DNA from 2 places in the Streptococcus jiangjianxini genome. Region 2 is predicted to be linked to the other one. Evidence: predicted binding sites of a transcription regulator. Region 2 holds the regulator's gene; the other holds the start of a gene.

Region 1 (16,552 bases), on a different contig from region 2:
ATTATTTTAAAATTAAGGTCAGCATTTTTGACAGCTGAGGCTTTTAATAGCTTGTTAGCTGGAGAAACCGATAGTTTTCTTTCTAAAGTTATTCTGTGTGCTAGTCTATATTTTGGCTATGTTGTATTATTTGCCTTTCAAACTTGGTATGATGTGTTTGTTAGACAAAAAATGATTGGAGATATTCGTAGCGACATATCGTCCAGCTATGCGATGTACCGGCCCAACCAATCTTCCGAATATACCAGTGGTAAGATGGTTTCATGGTTAACAACTGATAGTGATCGAATTAGCAATGAGGGCTTTAAGAGGTTATACACGATCGTGGAAGCGATTATTGAAGTGTTATTATCTGTTTTTGCACTAGCCTTCCTCAACTGGAAATTAATGCTAGTTATTGTAGCCCTCGCTATTATCAACCTTATTTTACCTAAACTAGCAGATAAAAAATTGGCTTCTGTCTTTGGAAAACTAACGCTGAGTCAAGAAAATTTTACAGCTAGTATCGCCAATCTTTATAATGGTTTTACTTGTCTCTTCTCACTCAATAAACAAGATTTTTTGGTTTCCAAATCAGATAAAGAAATTCAAAGTATTCAAAAATCTGAAATTGATAGTTATAAAATTGTTGGTGTGGCAACCTTTTTAGCAGCATTTGGTAATGTTTTAGGACAAATTGGAAGTTTAATGATTTCAGGTATTTTTGTCGCACAAAAAATGTTAACATTTGGTGATATTCTTTCTGTTTCAAATATTAGTGTTAATATTTTCAATGGTGTTAGCAACCTCTCTTCCAATATTATAGAAATCAAAGCAGCCTTCCCTATTTTTGAAAAGCATCAAAAATTCTTTAATGCCAGCAAAGAAGAACAGCTGAATGACAATATGAAACTGAAAAATGTTCGCTTAAATACTAAGTTAGAGTTGAATAGGGTTAATCTGACCTTAGGCAATAATGAGATACTTTCTAACGCTAGCTATATGTTTAAAAAAGGTAAAAAATATTGTATCGTTGGACCTAGTGGTACAGGAAAGTCAACCCTTTTAAAATTGCTAACTGGTAGTTTAAACTATGATTCAGGAACGATAGAACTTGATGGTCAGGTGTTGAAATCCATAAATGGTAGTAGCTTACGCTCTCAAATAACCTATGTTGAGCAAACGCCTTATATTTTCAATGGAACCATACGTGAAAACATTACTTTAAATAATGATTTTTCTGATGAGGAAATAGAATCAGTGATTCAAAAAGTTTGTCTAACTAATGAAATCAATCAACTAACCAAAGGATTAGATACCTTAATTGGTGAAGGAGCGTTAGATTTATCTGGTGGGCAAAAACAACGCATTTCACTAGCAAGGGCTATTCTCAATGGTAGTCAATTCTTATTATTGGATGAAAGTACTTCAAGCTTAAATGCAGCTTTAGCCCAGTCAATTGAAAAAGAACTTCTTTCTGATGATACCTATTCCCTTATTGTTATTACACATCATCTTTCAGAGGAAATGAAGCCTTATTTTGACGATATTATTAGCTTGGAAAATGGCAAGCTGGTATCTCAAGCAACCACTTGATAGATTCCTATGTTAAAAAAAGAAATAGGTATTATACCCACAACTAAAACATTAAATAGAGAGACTAGATTGGACCTTTATCTAGTCTTTTTTGATGACAATCGTCACTGGTAAGCCTTTTCAAAAAATGCTAAACTGCTAAAAAGGAGGTATTTATGGTCAAGATTATTTTTAGCGATATTGATGGAACGTTGATTAATGATCAATTACAGGTAACGCAGCGCACTCGAGATGCGATTGTGTCTGCTGTCGAAAATGGTAATCTTTTTGTTCCTGTTTCAGCCCGAATGCCTGAAGCCATTAAACCAATTATTCGAGACTTCTTACCAAAAACACCAATCATTTCTTACAATGGTGCCTATATTCAAGATGAAAATGGTCAAGAGATTGCTTCTTCACCGATGGTAACCGATATGGGAATCACTATTTGTCGGTATTTAGAAAAAGAGCATCCAGGTATTGCTTGGAATGTTTATAGTGGTGAAAAGTGGTTATCACAAGATCGTTCCAATAAATGGATTTCTAGGGAAGAAGATGTTGTGGGTATCTCTTCTCAAGAGGCGGCACTTGATGATTTGAACTCACTTAGGGAGATTCATAAATTATTATTGATGGGAGAACCGGAAGAGATTTTAGCAGTCGAGGCAGTTCTGAAACAAGGCTATTCAGACCTTTCTATTTCAAAATCTTACCCTTATTATTTAGAAATTATGGCAGCGGGAATTCAGAAAGGACGAGCGGTTGCTCGCTTGGCTGCTCACTATGACGCCAATCTTCAAGAGGCATATGCTTTTGGGGATAATTTCAATGATCTTGACATGTTAGAGGCGGTAGGTAATGGCTATGTCATGGCAAATGGGCCAGAGGCGGTTAAGCAGGCTATTGGAAATGTTGCAGCAGATAACAATAGTGATGGGATAGCTGAAGTTTTGGAAAATATTTTATAGGGGTAAGAACTAATACTACCCCTTTTTATGCTTCTCAAAAAATGCTATAATTTTCACAAAAATACCAAAACGTGATAGGAGTAAGATGCGATCACTCAGAAACATAATCGGCCTTTTAATCCTCTTGATGCTTACTGTATTAGTCTCTGTCATTTATATTAATCAGCAGATTGAAACAACAGTGGCGAACCGTTTGAGAGTCGGAACGACTTATATGACTATGAATAATCCTTTTTATGAAGTGATTAATGCGGAAATTGAAAAAGAAATTACTGAACAAGGTGGTGCTGTCTTCACAAGAGACCCTGCCCTAAGTAGTAAGAAACAAGTTGAGCAGATTCAGTATTTTATTGATCAAGAAATGGATGTCATTATCCTGAATCCTGTCAAAAGTGATGATGTAGCCATTAAGCGGATGGTTCAAAAAGCTGAAAAATCTGGTATCAAGGTTATCGTTGTTGACAGCCAGCTATCTGATAAGGTAGCTGTCACGTCAACAATCGTGTCAGACAATTATCAGGCAGGCGCTTTACTGGCAGAAGATTTAAAATCTCGAAAAGATAAAGCAGATATCTTAATTTTAGAGCATCGAGATGCAGTGTCAGGAAATCAGCGAATTAAGGGCTTTACGGATAACATTGCTTCTGACAAACGCTTTAGGATTGTTTCAAAAGAAGAAAGTCTCGGACAGACGGAAGTTGCCATGCCAGTCGTTGAACGTGTGTTACAATCTGGAAAATCCTTTGATGTGGTGATGGCATTAAATGACCTTGCGGCGATCGGAGCTGTTGCAGCCTTGGATAAAAATGATATCGAAAAGTCAGTTCTTATCTATGGTGTTGATGGAGCTCCTGATATGAAAAATTTACTGGCAACGACAGATGATGTTACAGCCACGGTAGCCCAGTCTCCGTTGGCTATGGGGCATAAGGCTGCTCAACTAGCCTTGATGATTTCAAAAGGAAAAACAGTTGATTCCAAGGTTGTTATTCCTGTGACATTGATTACCAAAAAATCAATAGGTAACTATGATTTAAGAGGGTGGCAGTAGTGAGACGATTGAAGTTAGTTCAAATTAGCAAGTATCTCCTTGTCTTTATCAATTTTATGGCCGTTATTTTCTATGCCTCTGTCTATCTTTTTTCCACACAGATCATCATTAATCAAGGTGATAGTCATGCTTTGTTGGAACAGATGGAGAGTATCCCATACAGACCAGATTTTATCTTTATATCAGCAATATCTTTATTTTTTGTTTTGATGGGGTTGATTTTTTACAGGGATTATTTAAGAACTCAGAAGCCAACTGACTTTTGGGATAAGTGGGTAGCTTGTGAATTGCTGGTAACCTTGTTTTTACTGGTCAGTTTGCAGTTTTCCTATAATGGCTTTCTATTATTGGTTTTTGCGGATGTCTTCTATCATTCCAGAGACATGTATACCCTGCTAGAGAAGCGATATTGGCTTGTCTTTATCCTATTAAGTTTTGGTCTTCTCTTGGTGACTGATGTCAATGTTTTATCGACCATTATGCCTTTACCGGCTATTGACACGTACATTAGTTTTTTACCTGTTTATTTAAGGATTTCATTGATTTTCATTAAAAATTTACTAACGTCTTTAAATCTGATTGTCTTTATTATTTCCTTAATTTCCTACATTATGTTTGCCATCAGTGAAAAGCATAATCTGGAAGAGGAGGTTCGTATGGTTTCTCAGGTTAATGCTGAGTTAAATAGCTATGTGGCTTTGACAGAAAAAATCACAGAAGATAGGGAGCGAAAACGTATTTCTCGTGAGATTCACGATACGCTCGGTCATGCGCTGACGGGTATTTCTGCAGGGATTGATGCTGTTAGAGTTTTGATTGATATTAATCCTAGTAAGGCTAAGGAACAACTAAGCAGTGTGTCGGAGGTTGTTAGGGAGGGGATAGTTGATGTAAGGCGATCCTTGAACAAATTACGTCCTGATGCTTTAGAAGGTCGTACGCTCAAAGATGCCTTAGGGAAGGTTATCAAAGAGTATCAAGAGGTCTCTCGGATTGATATTGCATTTTCCTATGAATGGGAGACCATCGATTTGAGCGTTGCTGTAGAGGATATTATTTTCCGAGTAGTGCAAGAATCCATAACCAATTCTGTTCGGCATGGCCATGCCAGCAAGGTGATCATCCATCTCTACGAAGAAGAGGATTTTGTGATGTGCATTCAAGATAATGGTGTTGGAGCTGATGAGATTACATTTGGTTATGGCTTGATGCAGATGCGGGAACGTCTGGCTATTATTGGTGGTCGGATTGCTTTTAATGGAAATGATGGTTTTAAGACAATCATTCATATTCCCAAAGGATAAGGAGTTACTATGATTAAGGTAATGATTGCAGACGATCAAGAGCTAATTAGAGAATCTTTAAAGATTGTGCTATCTGCTCATGAAGATATTAACGTTGTGGCTTCGGTGGCAGATGGCTTTGAAGTGTTGGAGAAGATTAACAAAGAGCTTCCTGATGTTATTCTAATGGATATTCGTATGCCAAAGATGGACGGAGTCATCTGTACTAAAGAAGTTAAAAGACAGTTTCCTAATGTAAAAATTATCATTTTAACGACTTTTGACGATGATGAATTTATCTTTTCTGCGCTTAAATACGGTGCTTCAGGTTATCTTTTAAAAGGTGTTTCTATGGATGACCTATATCAAGCCATTCAAACGGTTCATAATGGTGGCGCTATGATTAATCCTGATATCGCTACTAAGGTGTTTAAAGCCTTCTCTCAAATGCCTCAGCAGGAGAACACGATACAAGTCGATGAAACAGAGCTTTCGAATTTGTCAAAAGCAGAATGGCGGATTATCCAACAAATTGGCTTTGGTTTATCGAATAAAGAAATTGCGCAAAAGTTATTTCTTTCAGAAGGTACAGTGAGAAATTATTTATCAAATGTCTTATCTAAGTTGGCGCTACGTGATCGTACCCAATTGGCTATCTGGGCGGTGCAAACAGGTGTAACTACTAGACAGTTGGAGAATTTAGATGACTAGGAGAAGACGGATAAATCTGGCAGTGATTTTTGTAATCACATTACCCTGCTTGTTTTTACTGTTGTCATGGATGGAGCGTCCAAGAAAGGTTACGCTACATTTAGGAATCCATGAAGGGTCGAGTTGGGATGTTCCACAAGGACAGAATAATCGTGTTTTGGATGATATTATCAAACGGTTTGAAAAGGCTCATCCAGGTGTCGATGTTGTTTATGAAAGCGGTATTCGAAAATCAGATTATTCTGATTGGTTATCTGGAAAAGTTGCAGCTGGTCAGCAGCCAGATGTTTTTATGATTCCTGAAAATGATTTTAACCTTTTAACGTCTATAGGTTCTTTGAAGAGCCTAGACGCTTTAGTGAAACAAGACATTAATACAAATGATTTCTACAATGTTTCTTATCAAGCAGGACAGTATCATGATAAGCAATTCGCCCTTCCTTTTGAGAGTAATCCTATTATGATGTGTATTAATAAGGACCTCTTGAAGAAAAGTGGTTTTGAGGTTCCTGATGCCGACTGGTCTATTTCTGATTTTTATAAGATAGCAAGGTCAGCAACTAAGGACACAGATAGTGATGGGCAATTGGACCAGTTTGGTATCGTGGGTTACAATTGGAAAAATGCGATGGCTGCCTATAGTAATCAGATGTTTTCTGAAGATGGTAGTCAGATTCATTTGAATACTAATAAGACAAAAAGTGCGATGGATTTAATGATGAAATTGGATGCTTTATCTGGAACACAAGAGGTTACATCACAAGATTTTGACCAAGGAAAGGTTATTTTTCGACCGATGACGATGGCAGAATATCGCACTTATAAGCCCTACCCCTATCATATCGCCAAATATTCAACATTTGAATGGACCTGTGTCCCCATGCCGAGTGCTGATAAAGATGTTAAAGCCACGCAAGTTGATAGCTCACTTTTTGCCCTATCTTCTCAAACCAAGCATACGAGATTAGCTTGGGAACTCTTAAAAATACTGACTTATGACGAGCATTCTCAACAAGAACTCGTCAAGCAGTCTCAAGGAATATCGGTTCTAAAGGATGTTATGGCTTCAGAAGATACGAGTGATATTTTACAAGAGGATAATTTTGGTACTGATTCATTAAGAGTTTCAACAGTCGATCACATGATGACAGATGGGTTTAATCAACCCAAGTTTAAACGCTTCAATACTGTTTATGAAGAAGCGGACTATCTCTTAACCAAATCCTTGTTAGAAGAAACCGTAGACACTGATTTAGCTATTATTGAGAAGAAATTACTACAACGTTTAAGATAGGTAAGACATCATTAGAGTTATTCTAATGGTGTTTTTGAGTACACTTGCGACTGATATGACAAATGTCATTTTTTATGATGACAATCGTCCACGAAGAATCATGACATCTGGCAATTAAAAACCGCTTTCAAAAGTTTTAAAATGAAAGAAGAAAAAAGGAGACGAAAGCTATGAAATACTTAATTCTTGTCAGCCATGGTGGATTTGCAGAAGGTTTGAAAACCTCCTTAGCGATGTTTGCCGAAGATAAAATCGATCACGTTATCGCGGTTGGTCTAAAAAATGGCTCTTCGGTTGATGATTTTGCGAAAGACTTTCATCAAGCAGTTGATCATCTTACCACAGATGATCAGGTAGTTGTTCTTGCAGACATTGTTGGTGGAAGCCCCCTAACGACAGCATTAGGTGTTTTAGAAGAAAAAGAATTACTCCAAACAGCGACTGTTCTGGGAGGAATGAACCTACCTATGGCAGTTACATCTGTCGTCATGAAAGATTCCCTTGAGGGGGATGATTTTGTAGCAGCTGTTTTGCCAGAGGCACAGACAGCTTTGCAGGAATTCAAAGTTGCTACAACTTCCACTAATGACGAAGAAGATGATGATATTTGATAGTCAGTTGACTGTTTTGTAATATGATGAAAAAAATGCTTAGACTCGTTTGGTCTATTTTTGAAGATAAAAAGAAAAGAGGAAAATATTATGTCAGTTTCATTTGTACGTATTGATGACCGTATGATTCATGGTCAAACCGTAACCCGCTGGGCCAAAGAATATCCTTGTGATGGTCTCATTGCCGTTAATGATGCAGCAGCAGCTAATAAAGTTCTGACACAAGCTTATAAAGGTGCTTCTGATAAGAAAACATTTGTCTGGACAGTTGATGCTTTTGGTCAAAAATCGCAAAAAGTTTTGGATTCAGATACACGTTATTTTGTGATTACAAAAAATCCATTAGACATGAAAAAACTACTAGTAGATCAAGGGTTTGTTCCAGGAGATGTTAAAGAAATTATCGTTGGTCCAGCTAATGATCGTCCAGGAGCTATCAAACTTGGTAATAACCAATCGATTACTCCAGAAGAAGCAGCAGCAATAGAAGAAATTGAAAAAGCAGGCTATCGTGTAAAATTCCAACTGCTACCAGATGTCTCTATTGGGTATTGGTCAGATTTTAGAAGTAAATTCGGTTATTAATGATTTTAAGAAGGAGATAAACGATGACAATATCATGGTTTCAAGCTGCCTTACTTGGGCTATTTGCTAGTCTAGCATCTATGCCAGGGATGGGTGGTTCAAGTATTGGTAACTACACACTCGGTCGTCCCCTAGTTGGAGGACTTGTCTGCGGTCTCATTTTGGGAGACTTGAAATTGGGGATTGTTTGTGGCGTAGCGATGCAGTTGGTTTATATCGCCTTGGTAACGCCAGGTGGTACGGTATCTGCTGACGTGCGTGCGGTGTCTTATATCGGTATCCCACTCGCTATGGTAGCTATTACCGCACAAGGTATTTCTGCTAGCTCAGGTGAGGCTGCTGACCTCGCCAAATCAATGGGAACTCTTGTAGGAACGATTGGTACCGTTCTTTTCTATGGTACAGCAACGATGAACTTGGCTTGGCAACATATTGGTTGGAAGGCTGTTGAAGAAGGAAACTTCAAAAAACTTTACATGGTTGACTGGGGACTTCCTTGGATCTCACATTTCCTTTTCTCATTCTTACCGACACTCATCATGTGTAAATTAGGGGCGTCAGCTGTAACAGCTCTCCAATCAGCACTCCCTATGGACGGTATTGCTATGAAAACCCTCTTTACTGTTGGTGCTCTTCTTCCATGTGTAGGGATTGCTATCCTTCTTAAACAATTGGTTGAAAAAGTTACAGACTTTATTCCATTCTTTGTCGGATTTACGTTGGCTGCTTCATTGGGCTTAAACTTGGTAGCAAGTGCGGTTATTTCTCTTATCTTTGCCCTCTTGTTCTATGAAATTGACATGGCAAAATTGAAGGCAAATTCGCGTCTGGTTGCAGCGGTAGCAGAGTTAGAAGATGACGAAGAAGAGGAGGATATTTAGGATGACTGGTATGAAGAAAATTTCTAAGAAGACGTTGACTAAGTCTTTTCATCATTGGTATTATGGACACTTGACTTGCTTCTCTCAAGAGCATATGCAAACGTTTGGTTACTTGACATCCATGCTTCCAATTATTGAAGAACTGTATGATGACAAGGAATCTCAAAAGAATGCCATGCAAACCTATACAGCATTTTTCAATACCGAACCACAGCTTGGAACAGTTGTTGTCGGTGTGACTGCGGGCCTTGAAGAGGCGCGTGCGAATGGTGAGCCAGTCGACGATGAAGCTATTAATGGGATGCGTGCGGGTCTTATGGGACCAGTGGCAGGTATTGGTGACTCGCTAATTGTCGGAACCTTGATTCCTGTTCTTTTAGGGATTGCGCTAGGTCTTTCAACTGGCGGCTCCCCAGCAGGTGCTATTTTCTATATCGTTGTTTGGAACTTGCTAGCTTACTTTGGGATGCGTTTTGCTTACTTTAAAGGTTATGAGCTTGGGGATAAAGCAGTAGAATTCCTTGTAGGACCTCAAGGAATTGCCATTCGTAAAGCTATCGGAATTGTCGGTGGTATGGTTATTGGTGCGGTTGCTGCGACCTGGGTGTCTGTGAAAACAGCATTTAGTCTAGGTAGTGCTAAAAACCCCTACCTTGTCTTGCAAGATCAATTGGATGCTGTGTATCCAGGGTTATTGACAGCTATCTTTATCGTTTTTTGCTGGTGGTTAATGGCGAAGAAAAACATGTCACCTATTAAGGTAATGCTTCTTTTGGTAGTTATTGCTTTTGTTGGTGTGCTTGTCGGATTCTTTGATCCAGGTCTATCTTACTAACTAACTATAAGGAGTAAAATCTGATGACGAATCAAAAAATGATTAAAGGTTATGAGACAGAGATAGCCTATCAAAAACATATGATTGACAATTTAGGACGGTGGTTCTCGCTCTTCTTTATTGTGTCAAGTATCGGAGTCGTTTTGTTCGCCCTCTTTCATCAGGTTAATCTATGGGTAACGGCTTTAGGTCTCGTCTTAATCATTATTGGTAGTATAGGTATGCTATTATTCGGCTACGGTATCTATCGAGGTAAGAAAAATGTCTCGAAAGTCATCGAAGATTTTGAAATCAAACTTAGTCAATTAAAATAAGACAATGAAACGCTGAAAACATTTTAGTTTTTAGCGTTTTTATTTTGACTATTTTTGACCAAGTGCTATAATAGTTTTTGTAATAGCTAGCACTCTAGTATCCAGAGTGCTAATGCAGTTTATTTCGAAAGCTATTATGAAAATAATCCTTATGGAGGCATATGATGTTAAAACCATTAGGCGATCGTGTGGTCGTGACTTTTGAAGAAGTAAAAGAGAAATCAGTTGGCGGTTTTGTGCTAGCAGGTGCTTCTCACGAAGCAACTCAGACAGCAGTTGTTGTAGCTGTAGGACAAGGTGTTCGCACACTTAATGGCGATTTAGTAGCGCCAAGCGTTGTTGTAGGAGATAAGATTTTAGTTGAAAATGGTACAGGGATTGATGTCAAAGACGGTGATGATCACTTGTCAATCATCCGTGAGTCAGATATCGTTGCGATTGTAGAATAAGAAAGAATAGAAAGGAGAGAGGGTTAGTTCGTATCGGTTGAAACTGAATACGGGCTACGGACGGCTGCAAAAAGAAAAACACTATTTTGTTATTGTCCGTTTGATGCCCTTTATATCTTAAATTATGGCAAAAGATATTAAATTTTCAGCAGATGCACGAGAAAGTATGGTGCGTGGTGTTGATATTTTAGCAGATACAGTTAAGGTAACACTTGGTCCTAAAGGACGCAATGTCGTTCTTGAAAAAGCTTTTGGTTCACCACTTATCACAAATGACGGTGTAACCATTGCTAAAGAAATTGAACTAGAAGATCATTTTGAAAACATGGGGGCCAAATTAGTCTCTGAAGTGGCTTCAAAAACGAACGATATTGCTGGAGATGGTACCACGACAGCAACTGTCTTGACACAAGCAATTGTGCGCGAAGGACTTAAAAATGTGACGGCAGGTGCTAATCCCATTGGAATTCGCCGAGGTATTGAAGCCGCAGTTGCTGCCGCAGTTGCTGATCTTAAAGAAATCGCTCAACCTGTTTCTGGTAAAGAAGCGATTGCCCAAGTTGCAGCGGTATCATCACGCTCTGAAAAAGTTGGGGAATACATCTCTGAAGCTATGGAGCGCGTGGGTAATGACGGTGTTATTACTATCGAAGAATCTCGTGGTATGGAAACAGAACTTGAAGTGGTTGAAGGAATGCAGTTTGACCGTGGTTACTTGTCACAATACATGGTAACTGATAATGAGAAGATGGTTGCTGATCTGGAAAATCCATTTATCTTGATTACAGATAAGAAAATTTCAAATATCCAAGACATCTTGCCACTTCTTGAAGAAGTTCTCAAAACTAATCGTCCACTTCTTATCATTGCTGATGACGTTGATGGCGAAGCTCTACCAACTTTGGTTCTTAACAAAATTCGCGGAACGTTCAATGTTGTAGCAGTCAAAGCGCCAGGTTTTGGTGATCGTCGTAAGGCTATGCTTGAAGATATCGCTATCTTGACTGGCGGAACAGTTATCACAGAAGACCTTGGACTTGAACTTAAAGACGCAACAATGCAAGCTCTTGGACAAGCAGCGAAAATTACTGTTGACAAAGATAACACGGTTATTGTTGAGGGAGCAGGTGAAGCTTCGGCTATCGCCAATCGTGTTAACTTGATTAAGTCTCAATTGGAGACAACAACATCAGACTTTGACCGTGAGAAGTTACAAGAACGTCTTGCTAAGTTAGCTGGTGGTGTAGCTGTGATTAAGGTTGGTGCAGCAACCGAAACAGAATTGAAAGAAATGAAGTTGCGAATTGAAGACGCCTTAAATGCAACACGTGCCGCAGTGGAAGAAGGTATCGTTGCTGGTGGTGGAACAGCACTTGTTAATGTGATTGACAAAGTAGCTTCTCTTGAACTTGAAGATGATGCAGCAACAGGACGCAACATCGTTCTTCGTGCGCTTGAAGAGCCAGTTCGTCAGATTGCCTACAATGCGGGCTACGAAGGCTCTGTTGTTATTGACAAACTTAAAAATAGCAAAGTTGGAACAGGGTTCAATGCTGCAAATGGTGAATGGGTAGACATGATTGAAACAGGAATCATTGACCCTGTTAAAGTAACCCGTTCAGCCCTTCAAAATGCAGCCTCAGTTGCCAGCCTTATCTTAACAACAGAAGCTGTTGTCGCAAACCAACCAGAACCAGAAACCCCAGCAATGCCAGCAGGCATGGATCCAATGGGTGGAATGATGTAACAGTTGAAAAGAATCTGAGATATAGTGTCTCAAATCAGGTTGAAGAAAAATATCCAAAATGGACTTTTTCTTCAACCTTTTGTGTTTTCTTTTGAAAAAAGGCTCATTGTCAACTGTAGGAGGTTAACTTATAGCTAACACCGAGAGAGAATCAGATTGGTTCTCTTTTTTAGGTTCGAAGCGAGACAAATACGCTTTTTAGGTTTTCAAAGTTTCGAAAAATCTAAAGAACTGAGCTCGGTGACTTTGATAAGCTTGTTGGCGACCTTGAATTAGGATAAATGCTTACGGTATTTTCAATTTTATTTCTGACCTTGAAGAAGTTTAAAAAAACTGTGCGAAAGATGGAGGTGCTGTTGTTTAAGTGCTTTTCAATCAGATCTAAAAACGTATGTGATTCCTTCTTCTGCTACTAAGATTTTGTTCTGTTTAGCAAGTAACTATACAAAAAACAAACCTCCAAAAAGGAAGTTTGTTCAGTGTCTGGTTAAGCCTGCTGTTTATCTGCAACATTTCCTACGTCAATGCTTGATTCGAGAATGAGAAGGATTAAGAAAACTAACCTAAAGTCGCTACTAGATGCTACTAGATAGACCTGTTAACCTGATGTCGGTAAGTCGGAAATCTATGATAGCGGCAAATAGTAGAAGAAACACGTAAAAGTGTCATTGATGGAGAAAACTAGCGTTTTGGGAATTTTTTATCCCTTGGGCATATCATATAAGGATAACTCATGAGAAGAAAGACTTTGTATGGGTTTCTCGGCTGGTGAAGTAAGCGTGACTGACCAAAACCTAGCCTCTAAAGCCCCCAGCATGACTGATAAAAATCCATCGAGCAGATTGCCCCTCGTAGGAGATGATAATGCTTATCTATTTAGCCTCGTACCAGGTTTTTCCGTATGATTCTTCGGCTAGAAGGGGAACCGTCATCTCAACGGCTGCTTCCATAACTTCTTTGACCAAGGTTTGGATTGCAGAGATTTCATCCTCAGGAACCTCCAGTACGATCTCATCATGCACTTGAAGGAGCATTTTGGTTTTGAAGTTGCCGTCTATTAGAGCTTTGTCTAGGTTAATCATGGCAATCTTGAGAATGTCCGCAGCACTTCCTTGGATAGGAGAGTTAATAGCTGTCCGCTCAGCGAAGTTACGCACATTGAAGTTGCGTGAATTGATGTCTGGTAATTCGCGACGGCGTTTGAAGAGGGTCTCAACGTAGCCTTTATCCTTGGCTTCTCGAACGACAGTTTCCATGTAATTCTTGATACCAGGGTAGCGTTCAAAATAGGTTTCGATGTAGTCTTTGGCTAATTTGCGTGGGATGCCTAGGTTGTTGGCAAGGCCAAAATCTGAAATGCCATAGACGATACCGAAGTTCACAGCCTTAGCATTGCGACGGTCGTTGCTGGTCACATCTTCTGGTTTTTCAATGCCAAAGACACGCATGGCTGTCGACGTGTGAATGTCCGCACCGTGTTTAAAGGCATCAATCAAATGTTCATCACCTGAAATGTGAGCAAGGACACGAAGCTCGATTTGCGAATAGTCAGAGCTAAGAAGAACAGCGTTGTCAGTTGAAGGGGTAAAGGCTTTACGGATGAGGCGACCTTGTTCCAGCCGTATTGGGATGTTTTGTAGGTTAGGATCAGTTGATGACAAGCGACCAGTTTGCGTCAAATCCTGTACATAACGCGTATGGATTTTACCGTCATCGCGGATATATTCTTGTAAACCAATCAAATAGGTTGATTGCAGTTTAGCGATTTGACGGTATTCCAAAATCTTAGACACAATTGGTGAAATTGGGGCTAGTCGCTCCAAAACATCAACAGCCGTTGAATAACCCGTTTTGGTTTTCTTAGTGTATTCGAGTGGCAATCCCATGGTTTCAAAGAGCAAGATGCCCAATTGTTTTGGGGAATTGATATTGAACTCTTGCCCAGCGATCTCGTAGATGTCTTGGGTTAATTTGTCGATGACTACTTGGTTTTCTAGAGCCATTTCAGCTAAAGTGCCACCGTTGACCTTGATACCAGCGATTTCCATTTTAGCTAGAATATTTGCTAGTGGCTGCTCCATATCAAAGAGGAGGTCGATTTGGTCATTTTCCTCTAGTTTGGCTAACATAGGTTCCTTACTTTCGATAAGAACCTGAACTTTTTTAGCCAAATGGCTGAGCAGCGTATCCTTTTCAGGAACCGCACGCTTGGCGCCTTTTCCATAAACCACTTCATCGCTTTCTAAGGGCAGAGCCGTGTAGAGACGAGCAATGGTGGAGAGTTGATTGTCCTCAACAGTAGATAGTAGGTACTTGGCTAAACGGCTGTCAAAGCTAGGGGCGGGAATGTCAATGCCATGATGACTCAGTAGCACCTTGACACGTTTGAAGTCAAAGGTTTGCATAGGATTAGCAAGTGCTTTTTGAAAGGCTGGCGCTTGTAGCAAGTCTAGGTCAGTAGAGGCGTAGATAGCCTCCTTAGTTCCCCAAGCAAAGCCGATAATTTCTTCGACGTGGTAGTTATCATTGAGCATTTCAAAGTAGAAAAAATCTTGGTCACTGAAGTGCTTGTCAGAAACCGTATTGACTTCTTTAAATTGACTTTCAAAAGTAGGTGTTTCAGCCTCTCCCACTAGGGCATTTTTGAATTGGGTAAAGCCCATTTCATCGTAGAATTTAGCCAAATCGTCGACTTTTGGCCCCATGTAAACAGTGTCCGATAACTCGATAGTGATAGGTGCTTTGGTGTTGATGGTTGCTAGCGTCTTAGATAGGAAAGCCTGCTCTTTATCATTAATGAGGTTTTCTTTCATCTTGGACTGTTTCATGCTATCGATGTTGTCGTAGATCCCTTCCAGACTGCCATGTTCAAGAAGCAATTTAAGACCAGTTTTCTCACCAATTTTAGTCACACCAGGGATATTATCAGACTTATCCCCCATGAGAGCCTTGAGATCAATGAATTGTTCAGGTGTGATGCCCATTTTTTCCATCAGGTAGGCTGGGGTAAATTCTTCGAACTCACTAACGCCTTTTTTTGAAATTTCGACCACCGTATTGTGGTCAGCTAATTGAATCAAGTCCTTATCACCAGATACAATCGTGACGTCAAAATCTTCTAACTCGGCCATTTTATCAAGTGTTCCGATGATGTCATCAGCTTCATAATTAGCCAAATCATAATAAGTAACGCCTCTAGCTGCCAGCATTTCCCGAATGTAAGGAAACTGCTCACGGAACTCCTCGGGCGTCTTGGCACGTCCAGCCTTGTAGTCGGCGTACATCTCGGTACGGAAGGTAGTTTTACCTGCGTCAAAAGCCACCAAAATGTGAGTGGGCTGTACGCGCTCCATGAGATTGTCTAGCATGAGGTGGAAACCATAGATGGCGTTGGTGTGGAGACCATTCGGGTTGCGGAAACGATCAATCTGGTTATAAAGGGCGAAGAAAGCCCTGAAAGCAACGGAAGAACCGTCGATTAAAAGTAATTTATTTTTCGCATTTGTCATGCTTCTATTATAGCAGAAAAGGGTGATAAAAATGAAAAAAGCCTTTTGAGAACACGACAAACGCATGAAACAGTTGTTTCCGAATTATAGTACAGATAAAAATATTTTATCTAAGCGTTTTCACTATAGAGAAAGCGCTTAAACATGGCTACTATTTTTGTAAATTCTGAACATTGAAATACAGAAAACTTTATTTTCTTGCTAAAAATCCTTCATGCGTTTGTCGTGTTTTGAGAACGAAGTGCTTTGTTTTGTTAATTTTATTTGCATTCTATATAGACAAGACTGGATGAGAATAGTTATCATATTCCCATAAGGGGGAAATATTATGAAAAAGAAATTGTGGAAACAATGGCGTTTTTGGCTTGAGGTTGCTTTGGGTTTGCTATCGTTATTTTTTATGCTTGGGGCTTTCGGCTTTGCTGCTGAAATATCTGACATGAATAACGCTTTGGGCGAACATAATTATTATTACGATTCGAAAGAAAAAGAGATATTTGAGTATGAAGATGATGAGTCAAATTCTGATGATACTACAGATTCAACATCTTCTGAAGAAGAAAGTTCGAAATCAGAACCAAGTGAGACATCAACATCGTCATCATCAGAAACCGAAAAAAGTTCTGAAGAGCCATTTGATCCCAACTCGTACCAAACGGTTGATTACAACGAATGGAATCATGATAAAGTTGGTTTGTTATCAAAAGTACAAATCACTGGTAAGGTTGTACAGTTTATAAAAGGATCGTCTGGTGACGTT
Region 2 (16,552 bases):
CTTAACTACTGTTATCGATTAGAGACCTCTCCTTTTATTTTTAGTGTGTTTTTGGCCATTTATTACTATCGAAATCCAAAGGAAAGTTTTTACAAATATATCTTTTATAGTTTATTTCCGGTTGTGACTGTGGATATTTTTGCTAGAGCAATGGCTTTATACCTGCTGTCGCCGCTGCTAGACATCAGCCCTGAAGTGCTTAGTAAAGAATATGCTCTATTATACATTAGTTACGGTGCTGTCTTTCCTACCTATTACTTTTTGAATAAAACCTTAAACCTTAATTTCAAATATATCCAAAAAGGGTCGACGGCTAAAAAGAATTTTTTGTCGAATAGGTTTAGTTGCCTTTTACTGAGTTATTATGGTATTTTTACCTATAGTGTTTTAGCAAGGCGTTTATTTCCAAACTCGTTTAATTTTTGGGATTACCGTCAGCAGATTCTGCTTATTTACATGTTCCTATATTTCTGGTTATTGTCCGAAATTAATCATGAAGCAAAACTAGAAATGGATCGCAAACTGGCAGCGGCCAAGGCTGAAAAAATCAAAGCGCTAGAGGATTATAACCAGCATATTGAAAAGTTACATGGCGATATTCAAAGTTTTAAGGAGCATTATGAACGATCTTTTAACACTTTGCGTACGTTCATTAATAAGGGCGATTTGGAAGCCATTCAAGCAGCTTACGGGAAGCTGATTGAAGGACGAGAAATGAAAGTTGACCGTTCGCAATACGAATTAGGACGTTTAGCTAATCTAAAAGTCTCTCCCATTAAAAGTATTTTATCAACTAAGATGATTGAGGCTCAAAGCCAAAATGTTGAAGCTTTTTTAGAGATTCCAGATGTGATAGATGAGATTTATCTGGATGTTTTGGATATGGTTATTGTCTTGTCTGTCTTTTTAGACAATGCCATTGAAGCCGCCAAAGAATCTCGCAGACCGCACATCAGCGTTGCTTTCTTTAAGAGAGAAGGCAGTCAATTACTCGTTGTTGAAAACAGCATAAGCAAGGATAGTGTTGATATATCTAAAGTATTTCAAAAAGGGTACTCGACCAAGGGACCAAATAGAGGGATAGGTTTAGCCAATGTTCGACAGATTTTAGAGAACTATCCGGAAACCGTCCTATCTACCAAGATGGGACATCATAGCTTCACCCAAATTCTAGAAATGAGACCAGAGCCATGAATATTTTTATCTTAGAAGACAATGTCTGTCAACAAGAACGATTATTGGGAACGATCAAAGAGATATTAAAAGAAGAAAACTTATCTACACGTCATTTAGCAGCTTATAGCAAAGCCTCAAAGCTACTCGAGAACGTCAAAGAAAGAGGCAGTCATCAGCTCTTTTTCTTTGATATTACGATCAAAGATGAGGCTCGTAAAGGCTTGGAAGTTGCCTCAGAGTTGCGTCAGATGGACCCTAACGCAGTGATTGTCTTTGTAACAACACACTCAGAATTCGCCCCCATCAGTTTTAAATATAAGGTTGCTGCTTATGATTTCATTGATAAGATGCTGGATCCGGATGATTTCAAAGATCAGGTTCGCGACAGTATTTTGTACACTGCTAGTCTATCCAAAGGGGTGCAGACGGAAATAGAGTATTTTGATTATAAATCTGCTAAAGCACAAGTTAAAGTGCCCCTTCATGACATCTTGTATTTTGAAACCTCGCAAACGGCACATAAAGTCATTTTAAGGACGAAAACAGAACGTCTAGAATTTTATGCTAGACTTTCAGATATTGAAAAAATGAGTGATAAATTCTACCAAAGTCATCGATCATTTTTAGTCAATTTAGACAATGTGAGTGGTGTTGATAAGATTGAACAATTAGTTTATTTTGAAAATGGGGAGTCCTGCCTAGTCTCACGTTTGAAAGTCAAAACCTTAATCGCGAAATGGGAAAATAACATTTCAGGACGAAAAAATGACATTTCATGATTTTTGACTGGTTAAATTTAGGTGATGTGATAAACTAATACGTGTAGAGGCGAGGAACTCTCTCTCTTAAAAATTGACTGTTCGATACATTTCAATAATCTCCAACCTCGCTTCCGATTTAATCTCCTTTCTAGTTTTAATCTCCTAATTTAACTAGAAGTAAAAAACCTGTCATTCGTGGCAGGATTTTTTTGATTTTATCAATAAGTCAGTGTCAAAATAGTGTTGGTACCAATAAAAACGCTTGCCTTTTTTTTCAATAGTTTTATAATGGGTGTCATAGCACATAAGAAAAGAGGTACGATCTATGAATAAAGTTGCTATTGTTACTGGTGCTGGGCAAGGCATTGGCTTTGCTATTGCGAAACGTCTCCATGCAGATGGGTTCAAAGTGGGGATCTTGGACTATAATGAAGAAACAGCCCAAAAAGCTGTTGAGGCGCTATCTTCCAAGGATGCTTTGGCAGTAGTGGCAGATGTTTCCAATCGTGATGAGGTGTTTGCAGCCTTTGATAAAGTTGTTGAACACTTCGGAGACTTAACGGTTGTGGTTAATAATGCTGGGATCGCACCGACAACACCTCTTGATACCATTACCCCTGAGCAGTTTGAACGCACTTTTGCGATTAATGTTGGTGGAACTATTTGGGGTGGTCAAGCAGCACTCAAGCACTTCAGAGCCCTAGGGCACGGTGGGAAGATCATCAATGCGACTTCTCAAGCTGGCTGTGAAGGAAATCCTAACTTGACGGTCTACGGTGGTTCTAAATTTGCGGTTCGTGGTATCACTCAGACCTGGGCTAAAGACTTGGCGGCAGAAGGTATTACTGTAAATGCTTATGCACCAGGTATTGTCAAAACTCCTATGATGTATGATATTGCGCATCAGGTTGGTAAAAATGCTGGAAAAGATGATGAATGGGGCATGAACACTTTTGCCAAAGATATTACCTTGGGACGCTTATCAGAACCTGAGGATGTTGCCAATGCTGTTGGTTTCCTTGCGGGAGAAGATTCTAACTATATCACAGGTCAAACGATTGTTGTTGATGGTGGTATGGTCTTCCACTAAGAAAATCTCTTGATGAAAAGGTCGTTCAAATTGGATGGTCGTTTTATGCTTACTAAAACGATCAGTCAAGATGTTATTTAAATAAAAAGTTAAAAACCTGTCACTTATGGCAGGTTTTTCTGGTAGGTAAAAAGCTTAAGGAAGCTGTCAAATGCCTGAGGAAAGTTTTGGTTTGGGAAAACAGTTTTTGGATTAAGCTGCCATTTTTAGGTAAGAAATGCATGATAATGTCCCTGAAAAAGAGGGAAGAGTCGTCCTGCTGGACAGCTGTCATAACAGTGATTTGAAAAAATGTATGTGTCAAAAAAATTGTTACCTGTATTTTCTTCATGCCTAGGGCGTGCTTAAGAGAGTTGCTGTCTATCGCATTGTTACTATCTTATGGTATAATGTAGGGAAGAATGGAGGTTAGCATGACAGAAACGAAATTGTATATTGCAAGACATGGAAAGACGATGTTTAATACGATTGGTCGCGCACAGGGTTGGTCTGATACTCCTCTGACGGCCTTTGGTGAAGAGGGTATCCGAGAACTCGGTGTAGGTTTGAAAGCATCCGGTATTCCTTTCAAAGCGGCATTTTCAAGTGATTCTGGGCGTACCATGCAGACCATGGAGATTATCCTTCGTGAAACAGAAAATGAAAGTCTTCCCTATAAACGCGATAAACGTATTCGTGAATGGTGTTTTGGTAGTCTTGATGGCGGTTATGATGGTGACCTTTTCCAGGGTGTTCTTCCAAGAACGGTTGCCTTTGCAGATGGTCGTTCATTAGATGAAATGCCTTACCCCGATATTGCTCAAAGTATCGTGGAAGTCGATACAGCCAACTGGGCGGAGCCTTGGGATGTTTTAAGCAAACGTATCTACGACGGTTTTGAAGCTATGGCTAAAGAAATAGAAAGCCAAGGGGGAGGCAATGCTATTGTGGTCAGTCATGGTATGACTATCGGTACGTTTATATGGTTGATTGATAACAATCAAGAAAAACAGCGTATTGAAAATGGAAGTATCTCAGTCGTGACCTATAAAGATGGTCAATTTAGTATTGAAGCTGTAGCAGACTTATCTTACCGTGAAAAAGGAAGAGAGATCATCAACGCAAATGAGAAGTAAGTTAGGGAAATCGTCTCTAGTCATTTTGGGACTCGCTTTTTTAGTCTTAGTCGGTGGGCTATTCTGGTTTAGAAGTCAAGGAGACTCCCAAAGATCCACTGGAAGTAGGAGAATCGAGCCAGCCGAGCAAGTTTCTGAAAAGAAAAAAACACCAAAGAAAACATCGCAAATTTCAGACTTGCCCAAGGTCTCGCCTTCTGATTGGGAGCTAATTTTGGTGAACCGTGATCATATCACACCAGAGCTAAATCCTGATTTAGAGACGGTTGACAACATCACTGTGGATAAGCGAATTGCTGAAAATGTTAGAGCCTTTCTAAAAGCAGCCCAGGAAGTAGACCCTGCTTTTCATTTGATTTCTGGTTACCGCAGTGTTGCCTACCAAAAGGAATTGTTCCAATCATATGTAAATCAGGAAAAGGCTAACGATCCTAGCTTGAGTGATCAAGAAGCAGAACAATTAGTCAAAACCTATTCCCAACCAGCGGGAGCTAGTGAACACCAAACTGGTCTCGCTATTGATTTGAGTACTGTGGATGCTTTGAATCAAGCGGATAAGGCTAGTATGGAAAAAATTCATCAAATGGCTCCTGACTATGGGTTCGTCCTTCGTTTTCTAGAAGGGGAGACGGCCTCTACCGGTGTTGGCTATGAAGATTGGCATTTTCGATTTGTGGGTAAAGATTCTGCGCGCTATATGACTGAGCACGGCTTGACTTTGGAAAATTATATTAAGCAATTGGAGGAGAAATAGAGTGAGACGACGTTTTAAATTTTCATTTTTTATTAGTCTTACCATTGCTTTTGTATTGATTGGCATCTTGCCACTTGTTTTGAATTACCGAAGTTTATCGGCAGAGAAAAAAGTTGCAACTGGATTGGACAATGAACGATTTATTGAAAAAATTGCTCCTGAAGTTCAAGAGTTGTCAACCTATTATGGAATCAGACCATCTGTCCTAATTGCTCAGGCGGCTTATGATTCCAATTTTGGTCAAAATTTATTAGCTGCTAAGTATCATAATTTATTTGCGATTCCTGCCCAACCCGGTGATGATAGTATTCGTCTGAAAAATATGGAACGCAACGAAGGTAATGTTAGTGAAGTTGAAAGAGATTATGCTATTTACCCCTCGTGGAATCATGCTTTGGAAATTTATTTAGCAGGACTCAAGGATGGTAGTCTAGCCAATAAAAATTTGTATAAAATCTTAGCAACCGCTTCGAGTATTAGTGTAGCTACTCAAGCATTTTACCGCTATGATTTCACGCACGATGATGATTATGCTAATCAATTGGAACAGATCATTAAAGAATATAACCTCGAAAAATACGATAAACAGACAAATTAGCACTCTATAAAAAGGAGTGCTAATTTTTTGAGTTTTTCTCTTGACTTCTTCAACTAGAGGTGTATAATTAGAATTATAAATTAGCACTCTACAAAAAGGAGTGCTAAAGCGTAAAGGGAGGTTCCATGATTACACCAAGACAAAATGATATTTTGAACTTAATCATCGAAATGTTCACCCAAACGCATGAACCAGTCGGTTCTAAAGCATTACAAGGTTCGATTGATTCTAGCTCAGCAACTATTCGTAATGACATGGCTAAGCTAGAAAAACTTGGCTTTCTGGAGAAAGCCCATACGTCTAGTGGTCGCTTACCGAGTCGAGCAGGCTTTCAATATTTCGTTCAAAACTCTTTGAGATTGGAAAGTATCGATGAGCAGGATGTCTATCAGGTGATTAAAGCTTTTGATTATGAAGCTTTTCGTCTAGAAGATATTTTTGCTACAGCAGGTCATCTCCTAGCTGATTTGACAGGCTATACTTCTGTGATTTTAGATGTGGAGCCTAAACATCAGCGATTGACAAATTTTGAAGTCGTACAATTATCCAATCATGATGCACTAGCAGTAATGATGTTGGATGACTCCAAACCAGTTACAGTTCAATTCGCTATTCCTAAGAATTTCTTGACCAAAGATTTGGAAACCTTGAATGCCTTGGTTAACGAGCGCTTTCTTGGTAAAGCAGTTCTTGATATTCACTACAAGCTCTTGACAGAAGTGCCGCAGGTCATCCACAAGTACTTTAGCACTACAGATAACATCTTGGACTTATTTGATTACATTTTTCAAGGACTTTTCCGTGAGACTATCCTTATTTCTGGCAAGGTAAATGCTTTAAGCTATGCGGATTTAGCGACTTACCAGTTCTTGGACAATGAGTCTAAGGTGGCTATTGAAATGCGTAATCATTTGACGGAGGAAGAACCGACCACTATCCAGGTGGCAGATAGTAGTGAACCCGCCCTTGCTAATCTAACCGTCATTCGACATCAGTTCCTGATACCGTATCGAGGTTTTGCTCTCTTGAGTTTGATCGGACCTGTCGAAATGGACTATCGACGTGCGATTAGCCTGATTAATGTGATTAGTCGAGTCCTAGCTTTGAAGTTGGCTGATTATTATCGCTATTTAAGTGGTAATCATTACGAAGTTAATTAAGATATAGAATAAAAAGAGGTGACGCTGTGTCAGAAGATATTAAAAACGAAGAAATCGTTGATGAAACGATTGACAATGAAACCGACACTGAAGAGATTGTTGATGAAACTGTCGAATCAGAAGAAGCTACTGAAAAATCAGAATTAGAATTGGCCAATGAACGTGCCGATGAATTCGAGAATAAGTATCTGCGTGCACACGCGGAAATGCAAAATATTCAACGACGTGCTAGTGAAGAGCGTCAAAGTTTACAACGCTATCGCTCACAAGATTTAGCTAAAAAAATCTTGCCAAGTTTGGATAACTTGGAACGTGCCTTAGCCGTTGAAGGCTTGACAGAAGATGTCAAAAAAGGACTTGAAATGACACGTGAGAGCCTACTACAAGCCTTTAAAGAAGAAGGTGTCGAAGAAGTTCCGATGGATGTATTTGATGCCAATTACCATATGGCTGTCCAAACCCTACCAGCGGATGACGACCATCCAGCAGATACTATCGCAGAGGTCTTCCAAAAAGGCTATCAACTGCATGACCGATTGTTAAGACCGGCCATGGTGGTGGTTTACAACTAGCTATTTCTGATGGTTGCTAAAGCAATTCATCAGAAAACGGCAAACGCTATGGCGAATTGCCTAAGCTGCTTACTAGCTCGCGATTAAAATAAATGCGGCTTTAATCGCTCACGTCGTAATAAACGACTTGACCGCAACGTCGTAAAACTATAAAGTAATCAAAAGGAAAGCAAGTCCAAGGCTTGCTAGTATGATAATTTCCACTGTGATGAAAGTAATGGCAGCTCAAGTTACTGTTACGAAAAGGGCTTTGAATCCAACGCTTCAAAGTAGGCAATGTGATGACATTCAATTGTCGACACGTCCCAAGTACAGAAGGAAATTATCACAAAAATAAAGTAAAAGAGGAAAAAAATGAGTAAAATTATTGGTATTGACTTAGGTACAACTAACTCAGCTGTTGCAGTTCTTGAAGGAACAGAAAGCAAAATTATCGCTAACCCAGAAGGTAACCGTACAACACCTTCAGTTGTTTCATTTAAAAATGGTGAAATCATCGTTGGTGATGCTGCTAAACGCCAAGCAGTTACAAACCCAGAAACGATTATCTCAATCAAATCAAAAATCGGAACTTCTGAAAAAGTAGCTGCTAATGGAAAAGAGTACACACCACAAGAAATTTCAGCTATGATTCTACAATACCTTAAAGGTTATGCTGAAGATTACCTTGGTGAAAAAGTTGAAAAAGCTGTTATCACAGTTCCAGCATACTTTAATGACGCACAACGCCAAGCAACAAAAGATGCTGGTAAAATTGCTGGTCTTGAAGTAGAACGTATTGTTAACGAACCAACAGCGGCAGCGCTTGCTTACGGTCTAGATAAAACAGATAAAGATGAAAAAATCTTGGTATTTGACCTTGGTGGTGGTACATTTGACGTTTCTATTCTTGAGTTGGGTGATGGTGTCTTTGACGTACTTGCTACGGCAGGTGACAACAAACTTGGTGGTGACGACTTTGACCAAAAAATCATTGATTTCTTAATCGCTGAATTCAAAAAAGAAAACGGTATTGACCTTTCATCAGATAAAATGGCGCTTCAACGTTTGAAAGACGCTGCTGAAAAAGCGAAAAAAGACCTTTCAGGTGTCACTCAAACCCAAATTAGCTTGCCATTTATCACAGCAGGCGACGCTGGTCCTCTTCACTTAGAAGTCTCATTGTCACGTGCTAAATTTGATGATTTGACAAGTGATCTTGTAGAACGTACGAAAATTCCAGTTCGTCAAGCCCTTTCAGATGCAGGCTTGTCAGTATCTGAAATCGATGAAGTAATCCTTGTTGGTGGATCAACTCGTATTCCAGCTGTTGTAGAAGCTGTGAAAGCTGAAACATCTAAAGAACCAAACAAGTCAGTTAACCCTGATGAAGTTGTTGCAATGGGGGCTGCTATCCAAGGTGGTGTGATTACTGGTGATGTGAAAGACGTTGTCCTTCTTGATGTGACACCGTTGTCACTTGGTATTGAAACAATGGGTGCGGTCTTTACAAAACTAATTGATCGTAACACGACAATCCCAACTTCTAAATCACAAGTCTTCTCAACAGCAGCAGACAACCAACCAGCCGTTGACATTCACGTTCTTCAAGGAGAGCGCCCAATGGCAGCAGATAACAAGACTCTTGGACGTTTCCAATTGACTGATATCCCTGCAGCTCCTCGTGGTGTGCCTCAAATCGAAGTAACATTTGACATCGATAAAAACGGTATCGTTTCTGTTAAAGCTAAAGATCTTGGAACTCAAAAAGAGCAACACATCGTTATCAAATCTAACGACGGACTTTCTGAAGAAGAAATTGATCGCATGATGAAAGATGCTGAAGCCAATGCTGAAGCAGATGCTAAACGTAAAGAAGAAGTTGACCTTAAAAATGAAGTTGACCAAGCTATCTTTGCTACTGAAAAAACAATTAAAGAAACTGAAGGCAAAGGCTTTGACACAGAACGTGATGCTGCTCAATCAGCTCTTGATGAATTGAAAGCAGCTCAAGAATCTGGCAACCTTGACGATATGAAAGCTAAATTAGAAGCTCTTAACGAAAAAGCACAAGCTCTTGCTGTTAAAATGTATGAACAAGCTGCCGCTGCACAACAAGCAGCAGGTGGAGCAGAAGGAGCAGAAAACGCAGACGCATCAGGTGACGACGTCGTAGACGGAGAGTTTACTGAGAAATAAAGACGTCTGGGGACGTTTTTATCCCGAGCTTGAAAATTCGAAAGCGAGGCGAGTTAAGAAGGGCTACTAAAGTAGCTCTTCAGGTAATGGTTACCGCTATGGCGACTTGCTTAAACGCCTTACTAGCTCGAAAAGCAATTATTATCGAATCGCTTTTCTCTCGTCGTAACATGCCTGGTGGGTAGTTTTATGGCGTGAGTCTAGAAACTAGAGCCAACGGTTAAGTTGCTTAAACAAAAAGGCGAAATGCATACAGTATCTAGCGTTGTAATAATACATCCAATCACAGAGGTTGCAACCCAGCCTCTGTTTTTGGGTAAACAGCGACAGCAAGGCGGTCGAAGACCGCCAGAGACAGACAAGTCCGTTGTAATGAGGGGTGGCAAAACCTAGGCTTGCCCAAAAGGAATGGAACGCCTTTAGTGATAGCTTCCGCCCACGTCACCTAAGGAACTTGTCCAAAAACAACACCTTTATAGAAAGGAATACAAGTATTCTTAACTGAATATGGCTGCTAGAAGTATTTCATTCACCAAAGAGTTGAAATGAGTGCGTCTGTGACTCTGTGAAAACAACTTCCTAGGCGCATTCGTCGTCTGTGGGATACCTATTTTTTAGGAATTTAATAGTACCTTTACATAGAAAGGAATTGAACCCGTCTAATGTATGCGGGAAACTTGTCTCCATTTTAACTTTACAAGAAAGGAACTAAATTGAACGCGAGCGGAAAGCTCGGAAAAAAGATAAAACTTCTAGTGTCTACGACACGTCGGCGTTTTCCTATTTTTCAATCGCTTTCTGATCGCTCTTAGTATCTTAATTATGAACAATACTGAATTTTATGAACGTCTGGGGGTTTCTAAGGATGCTTCGCAGGACGAAATTAAAAAAGCTTATCGTAAGATGTCCAAAAAATATCATCCAGACATCAATAAGGAGGCTGGAGCTGAACAAAAGTACAAAGATGTTCAGGAGGCTTATGAAACCCTAAGTGATAGTCAAAAACGTGCTGCCTATGATCAGTACGGTGCAGCTGGAGCCCAAGGTGGCTTTGGTGGTGGAGCTGGCGGCTTTGGCGGTTTTGAGGGAGCTGGTGGTTTTGGTGGCTTTGAAGACATCTTCTCAAGTTTCTTTGGAGGAGGCGGCGCTAGCCGAAATCCAAACGCTCCTCGCCAAGGGGATGATTTGCAATACCGTGTCAACCTCAAGTTTGAAGAAGCTATTTTTGGTGCAGAAAAAGAGGTTACTTATAGCCGCGAAGCGACTTGTCATACCTGTGGTGGTAATGGTGCCAAGCCAGGTAGCCATCCTGTTACTTGTGGTCGTTGCCATGGACAAGGGGTTATCAATGTCGATACCCAAACACCACTTGGTATGATGCGTCGCCAAGTGACCTGTGATGTCTGTCATGGAACCGGTCAAGAAATCAAAGATCCATGTACAACTTGCCATGGTACAGGTCATGAAAAAGAAAACCACAAAGTTGATGTCAAAATCCCCGCTGGTGTTGAAACTGGTCAGCAAATCCGTCTTCAGGGTCAAGGTGAAGCTGGTCATAATGGTGGCCCTTACGGAGACCTTTTCGTTGTTATCAATGTTATGAAGAGTGATAAGTTCGAACGAGAAGGCGCAACCATCTACTACAACATGAATGTCAGCTTTGTCCAAGCGGCACTCGGTGATGTGGTCGATATTCCAACCGTTCATGGTGACGTTGAATTGACCATCCCAGCTGGTACACAAACAGGTAAAACCTTCCGTCTCAAAGGTAAAGGTGCGCCACGTCTTCGTGGTAATGGTCAAGGTGATCAGCATGTGACGATCAATATCGTAACGCCAACGAAGTTGAACGATGCGCAAAAAGAAGCACTGCAGGCTTTTGCTGAAGCTGGTGGTGAGAAAGTCCATCCTCAAAAGAAAAAAGGTTTCTTTGATAAAGTCAAAGATGCTATTGATGATTTGTAAAAAAGAATCCCCAATCGCTTGATTGGGGATTTCTTGATTCTAGCTGGAAAAGGTGTTAAACTATCTTAAACTTTCCCAAGGAGATCTGCCTATGTTGCTTGAAGAATTCGATACCAACAAAGAAGCCATTATTAATCCAAACATGATTAATGAGCCTATCGACGGTTTTCCTGAAACGGTGGTGACTTGCTTTGCTCGTGGGACTTTCGAGAGGATATTGGACGAGTTACCACATCGATTTATTGCATCAACTAGTGTAGCTAATCTGGCTATTCCTATTTATGAAGTTGATTTTAATGGTCAACAGCTTGGTTTTTTTAACGCCTACGTTGGTGCTGCAGCCTGTGTAGCGATTCTTGAAGACTTAATTGTTATGGGCATGAAAAATCTTGTGGTATTTGGTACTTGTGGGGTTCTTGATAGCACTATTCAAGAAACCTCCATCATTATTCCGACAGCAGCGCTTCGTGATGAGGGAACTAGTTTTCACTACGCGTCACCTAGCGATGAGATTGCCGTTAATCAGGATTTTCACGAGGATTTTAAAACCTTTTTGGATGCTCAAAATGTTTCCTACACAGAAGGTAAGGTTTGGACGACAGATGGTATTTATCGAGAAACACCTGACAAGATGGCTAGGCGCAAAGTCCAAGGGGCGGTGTGTGTTGACATGGAATGCTCTGCTATTGCGGCTTTAGCCGACTTCCGAAGCATCAATCACTTCCAGTTTTTCTACTCAGCTGATAATCTAGATGCTGAAGTTTGGGATGTGAGAACACTAAGCAACGACGCTGATCTTGAGACTAAGGATCGAGTTGCATATATCGCCTTGGCATTTGCCAAAGAGCGATTTACAGTGTGATGTTATAAGAGCGATGGCAATAGACGCCGTAAAACAGACGAAGAGATTTTTAGAAATGGCTGGCAACATAAAGTGATATCGCGATAAGCACAAGAAGCGCTGGTAGGTAGATGATAGAAAAGGTGATTCTATCGAGCCTATTAGTGATTTTATGACGATTGCGATAAGTAAAAAAGGCAATCATGAGAAAAACGATCCAAAGGGCGGTAATGACATAAAGAGATGTTGGACTGATGTCCCAGCCAACTTTGAAGGCCTCTAGCAGATAGCCAGCTGCCATACTAATAGGAAAGGAAAAGAAGTACATGATTAAGCCAAACATCGATAGCCATCGTTTGTACCAGATAGCTAGTATTACCCCAATTAAAGAGAGAATAGGGTTAATGATGAGGGTGACAACAGTTGCCCAATGATTCGGAAATAAAAAATCAAAATCCAGAACAAAGCAACTGTAAAATAATAAACTTTCGATAATTAAGATAATATTAACAGACTTTTTCATAACACAACTCCTTTGTAATCGCTTTCTTATATGATAACACATCTGTGCTTCAAACCTTACTTTCCTGATGCTTGACTCCTTTCACTGATTTTGAAAAATGGTCAAAGTTTGCTATAATCAAGGTTATGACACGATATAAAGCGATTATTGCTTATGACGGAACCTTGTTTTCAGGCTTTCAGAGACAGCCTGGAGCGAGAACCGTTCAGGAAGAAATTGAAAAGACTCTGTCTCGATTAAACAGTGGCAAAGCTGTTACCATTCATGGGGCAGGACGAACTGACGCTGGTGTACATGCCTATGGACAGGTCATCCACTTTGATTTGCCCCAGGTGCGTGATGTGGAAAAATTACGTTTTGGTTTAGACACGCAATGTCCAGATGACATTGATGTTGTTGATGTCAGCATTGTTTCAGAAGATTTTCACGCTCGCTATTGTAAGCATAGCAAAACATATGAATTTCTCGTTGATACAGGACGTCCTAAGAATCCCATGATGCGAAACTATGCGACAGCCTACCCTTATCCTTTGGACTTAGCCTCCATGCAAGAAGCCATCAAGGATTTGGTGGGGACTCATGATTTTACAGGATTTACAGCTTCAGGTACAGCGGTGGAAAATAAGGTCAGAACGATTTTCAAGGCAAGCTTGGAAGTCGATGCTAAAACAGGCTTTCTGGTCTTTACCTTTTCGGGCAATGGATTCTTGTATAAACAGGTTCGTAATATGGTTGGGACCTTGTTGAAAATTGGCAATGGCCGTCTGCCAGTCAGTCAGATAAAGACCGTTTTAGCGTCTAAAAATCGTGACCTAGCCGGACCTACAGCAGCAGGTAATGGCCTCTACCTCAAGGAGATTAGTTATGAAGACACCTTACATTCTCACCATAGCGGGTAATGATATTCTGAGTGGTGGTGGTTTTCAAGCAGATTTAGCCACTTTTTCAGCCCATAAACTCTTTGGCTTTTTAGCTCAAACTTGCATGACAGCAGCGACCAAAGAAGGCTTTGAAATCATCCCAACAGCTGATGAACTCTTTCAAAAACAGCTAAATAGCTTAAAGGACATTCCTTTCGCAGCTATTAAAATTGGTCTCCTACCAACACCTCAGATTGCAAGAGCTGTGCAAGATTTTGTTAAAGACATGCCAAAAGTCCCTCTTGTTTTAGATCCTGTTCTCGTTTTCAAAGAAAACGCTGACCAAGAAGTTGCCCAAATGGGTCAAGAATTGCAAAAACTTTTTTCTTGTGCAACCCTTGTGACACCCAATCTCAAGGAAGCTGAACTCCTTTCTGGACAAAGTATTTCAAACTTAGAAGAGATGGCAAAAGCTGCTCGCATCTTGCAACAAATGGGAGCTAAGTCGGTAGTTATTAAAGGCGGGGCACGACTGGATCAAAACCAAGCCTATGATCTCTTATTAGAAGAAGATGGACAAGAAGTTTTCTTACACTCGCCTCTTCTTAGTCGCAATAATCAGGGGGCCGGATGCACCTTTGCTTCAGCAATAGCTAGTGGTCTAGCTAAAAACCAGACTGTTTCACAGGCAGTCCATAAAGCCAAAGATTTTGTTTATCAGGCTATTGCTCACTCTAACGATTATGGAGTTACACAGTATGAAACACACTAACGTTCGTCAGTTAAGTCTTTGGGCGATTTTAACCGCTCTTAGCGTTGTCCTAGCCTACATTCATATCCCTTCCCCGACGGGATTTCTGACGTTACTAGATGCTGGCATATATTTTACGGCCTTCTATTTAGGATCAAAGGCTGGTGCTGTTGTGGGAGGTTTATCGGGATTCTTGATTGACATGCTTTTAGGCTATCCCCAGTATATGCTTCACAGTCTAATTGCCCACGGGACACAAGGTTTCTTTGGAGGTTGGCGAGGTAAAAAGCGCATTTTTGGCTTGATTCTCGCTAGTCTTTTCATGGTTGGGTGGTACTTTTTAGCCGCTATTTTACTAGGTTACGGCATCGGCGCTGCTTGGGCAGGCATTTTTGGGAACATCCTTCAAAACCTATTTGGTATGGGGTTAGGCTATCTTCTTTACAAAGCTATTGTCAAGCTAAACCTTTGAGATAGGCTAAACGGCTACTCGTTGGGATCAAGATATAGAGAGGTAAAGTTATGGACATCAAAAATCTAGTAGAGGACGTGCAAAAAATAGTAGCTGACATTATTGACCGTTCAGCTATTCAAAAAGGGCAATTATTTGTCCTTGGTCTATCATCAAGTGAAGTTTTAGGTGGTGTGATCGGTCAAAACTCCAGTCAAGAAATCGGTGAGGCTATTGTAAAAACACTTCTTGATGAACTAGGAAAGTCAGGAATTGAGCTAGCCGTTCAAGGTTGTGAACACCTCAACCGTGCCTTGGTTGTGGAGCGCGAATACGCTTTAAAAAAAGACTTAGAAATTGTTAACGTGTTACCGTCCCTTCATGCTGGGGGTAGTGGGCAGTTAGCTGCTTTCAAGTTTATGAAGGATCCTGTTGAAGTAGAAGAGGTGGTTGCTCATGCAGGTATTGACATCGGAGACACCTCAATTGGCATGCATGTTAAACGAGTTCAAGTTCCTCTCAGGCCAATCCAAAGAGAACTTGGTGGCGCTCATGTGACGGCACTAGCAAGTCGACCAAAACTCATCGGTGGTGTCCGAGGTCAGTATTTAGAAGATCCGATTCGAAAATGCTAACTTAAAACATATGGTGACATGACATGAAGCCAGGGCAATCATCCTATGATATTGATATGGATTATTCACTAGATTGTCGTAAAACAGATCAAAAAGTATTGTCTAATGTGGCGATACTTTTCTTGATATACCTCTGTCCCTATCTTGTTTCAGTTGATGTTAAAAAGCTAACTTGTGGTTTTGCCCAAGTTAGCTTTTTACTGACTTATTTAGGATAGGTTTCTAAAAGACCCAAGATTGATAGGCTATAAATAGCTACCCCTAATACAGAAGGGAAGCACTAGGTAACGCTCGGTATTGGTATACACAAGCGTAAGCGTTCAGAAAATTCAAAAGCTCAAGCTTATTTTTGAGAACTCGTGTTAACAAGGTCATGGATAGATTTGGATAAATGGGATATGACAAGAGGGTAAGGAAACGAACCATAAAAGACTGTCGTTACATCTTGAACGATGAAAGTGTCTACTTGTATCACTGAAATAACATTCATTCTCATAGAGACCAACCAAGATGATTCACTCCGCTGAATGGCTTACTGTTGTGGTTCCTACGAAGTTAGACGAAAAAGTCATCTATGTGAGGTTTAGATAACTACCACAGAAAAATAGGGTCAGTGAGCACTGTCCTTCTTACGACAAAGGAGCTTGTTCTTGTTAGGGTAAAGAAAGGGAGGGTCAAGTAAACGATAGAGAGACCTCTCTGGGACGCCCTGAAAAGATAACTTATCATTTTTTGAAAATCAGACTAAAAATAGTGCAAATACTCATTCGAAATCAAAAAATAGCGAATATCCGATCTCTATGTACAATCGACTTTAATTGACAAGGTGACAAAGTTTGAATCACTCCTTGAAGGTTATCAACGACCTCATTTAATGTTCTAAATACCCTACTATTAAAGACGTTTGAAACACTTGATAACGTGATGAACAAGCTGCAAGAAGTGATTAAGGGCTTAGGTAGGTCAATTTTAAAAACCATCGTCAACAGACAATGGTTATAGAAAGTTAGTTTTTGATTTTTGATAAGTATAAAAAAAAGCCTTCCCTTGGGAAGACCTCGTTAAGTCGTTGGTTTCAAAATCGGCATACTTATTGATGCCCAATAGGTGTTACAGTTGGTA

The links. The regulator HrcA, encoded in region 2, represses chaperone genes, less so after heat shock. The targets are predictions, from matches to a motif close to TTAGCACTCNNNNNNNNNGAGTGCTAA.
Region 1: groES (co-chaperone GroES) is a predicted target of HrcA. The motif match lies at 10,174-10,200, and genes of this name have one in related genera.

What each region holds. Positions count from the first base shown of each region.
Region 1 is NZ_JBEHGL010000011.1:61,045-77,596, forward strand. It holds gene ABP870_RS06340 (ABC transporter ATP-binding protein) at 1-1,575, shown strand, start outside; gene ABP870_RS06345 (Cof-type HAD-IIB family hydrolase) at 1,731-2,522, shown strand; gene ABP870_RS06350 (substrate-binding domain-containing protein) at 2,608-3,573, shown strand; gene ABP870_RS06355 (sensor histidine kinase) at 3,573-4,877, shown strand; gene ABP870_RS06360 (response regulator transcription factor) at 4,887-5,567, shown strand; gene ABP870_RS06365 (ABC transporter substrate-binding protein) at 5,560-6,861, shown strand; gene ABP870_RS06370 (PTS sugar transporter subunit IIA) at 7,032-7,472, shown strand; gene ABP870_RS06375 (PTS system mannose/fructose/N-acetylgalactosamine-transporter subunit IIB) at 7,563-8,057, shown strand; gene ABP870_RS06380 (PTS mannose/fructose/sorbose/N-acetylgalactosamine transporter subunit IIC) at 8,081-8,938, shown strand; gene ABP870_RS06385 (PTS system mannose/fructose/sorbose family transporter subunit IID) at 8,940-9,773, shown strand; gene ABP870_RS06390 (DUF202 domain-containing protein) at 9,797-10,087, shown strand; gene groES (co-chaperone GroES) at 10,252-10,536, shown strand; gene groL (chaperonin GroEL) at 10,661-12,283, shown strand; gene polA (DNA polymerase I) at 13,156-15,792, opposite strand; gene ABP870_RS06410 (hypothetical protein) at 16,121-16,552, shown strand, end outside.
Region 2 is NZ_JBEHGL010000005.1:19,667-36,218, forward strand. It holds gene ABP870_RS03770 (sensor histidine kinase) at 1-1,194, shown strand, start outside; gene ABP870_RS03775 (response regulator transcription factor) at 1,191-1,955, shown strand; gene ABP870_RS03780 ((S)-acetoin forming diacetyl reductase) at 2,263-3,027, shown strand; gene ABP870_RS03785 (histidine phosphatase family protein) at 3,441-4,142, shown strand; gene ABP870_RS03790 (M15 family metallopeptidase) at 4,132-4,896, shown strand; gene ABP870_RS03795 (glucosaminidase domain-containing protein) at 4,898-5,494, shown strand; gene hrcA (heat-inducible transcriptional repressor HrcA) at 5,620-6,654, shown strand; gene grpE (nucleotide exchange factor GrpE) at 6,681-7,226, shown strand; gene dnaK (molecular chaperone DnaK) at 7,581-9,404, shown strand; gene dnaJ (molecular chaperone DnaJ) at 10,227-11,369, shown strand; gene ABP870_RS03820 (nucleoside phosphorylase) at 11,461-12,231, shown strand; gene ABP870_RS03825 (hypothetical protein) at 12,281-12,733, opposite strand; gene truA (tRNA pseudouridine(38-40) synthase TruA) at 12,859-13,632, shown strand; gene ABP870_RS03835 (bifunctional hydroxymethylpyrimidine kinase/phosphomethylpyrimidine kinase) at 13,598-14,365, shown strand; gene ABP870_RS03840 (ECF transporter S component) at 14,352-14,816, shown strand; gene ABP870_RS03845 (TIGR01440 family protein) at 14,867-15,430, shown strand; gene ABP870_RS03850 (hypothetical protein) at 15,454-15,648, shown strand; gene ABP870_RS03855 (mechanosensitive ion channel family protein) at 16,521-16,552, opposite strand, start outside.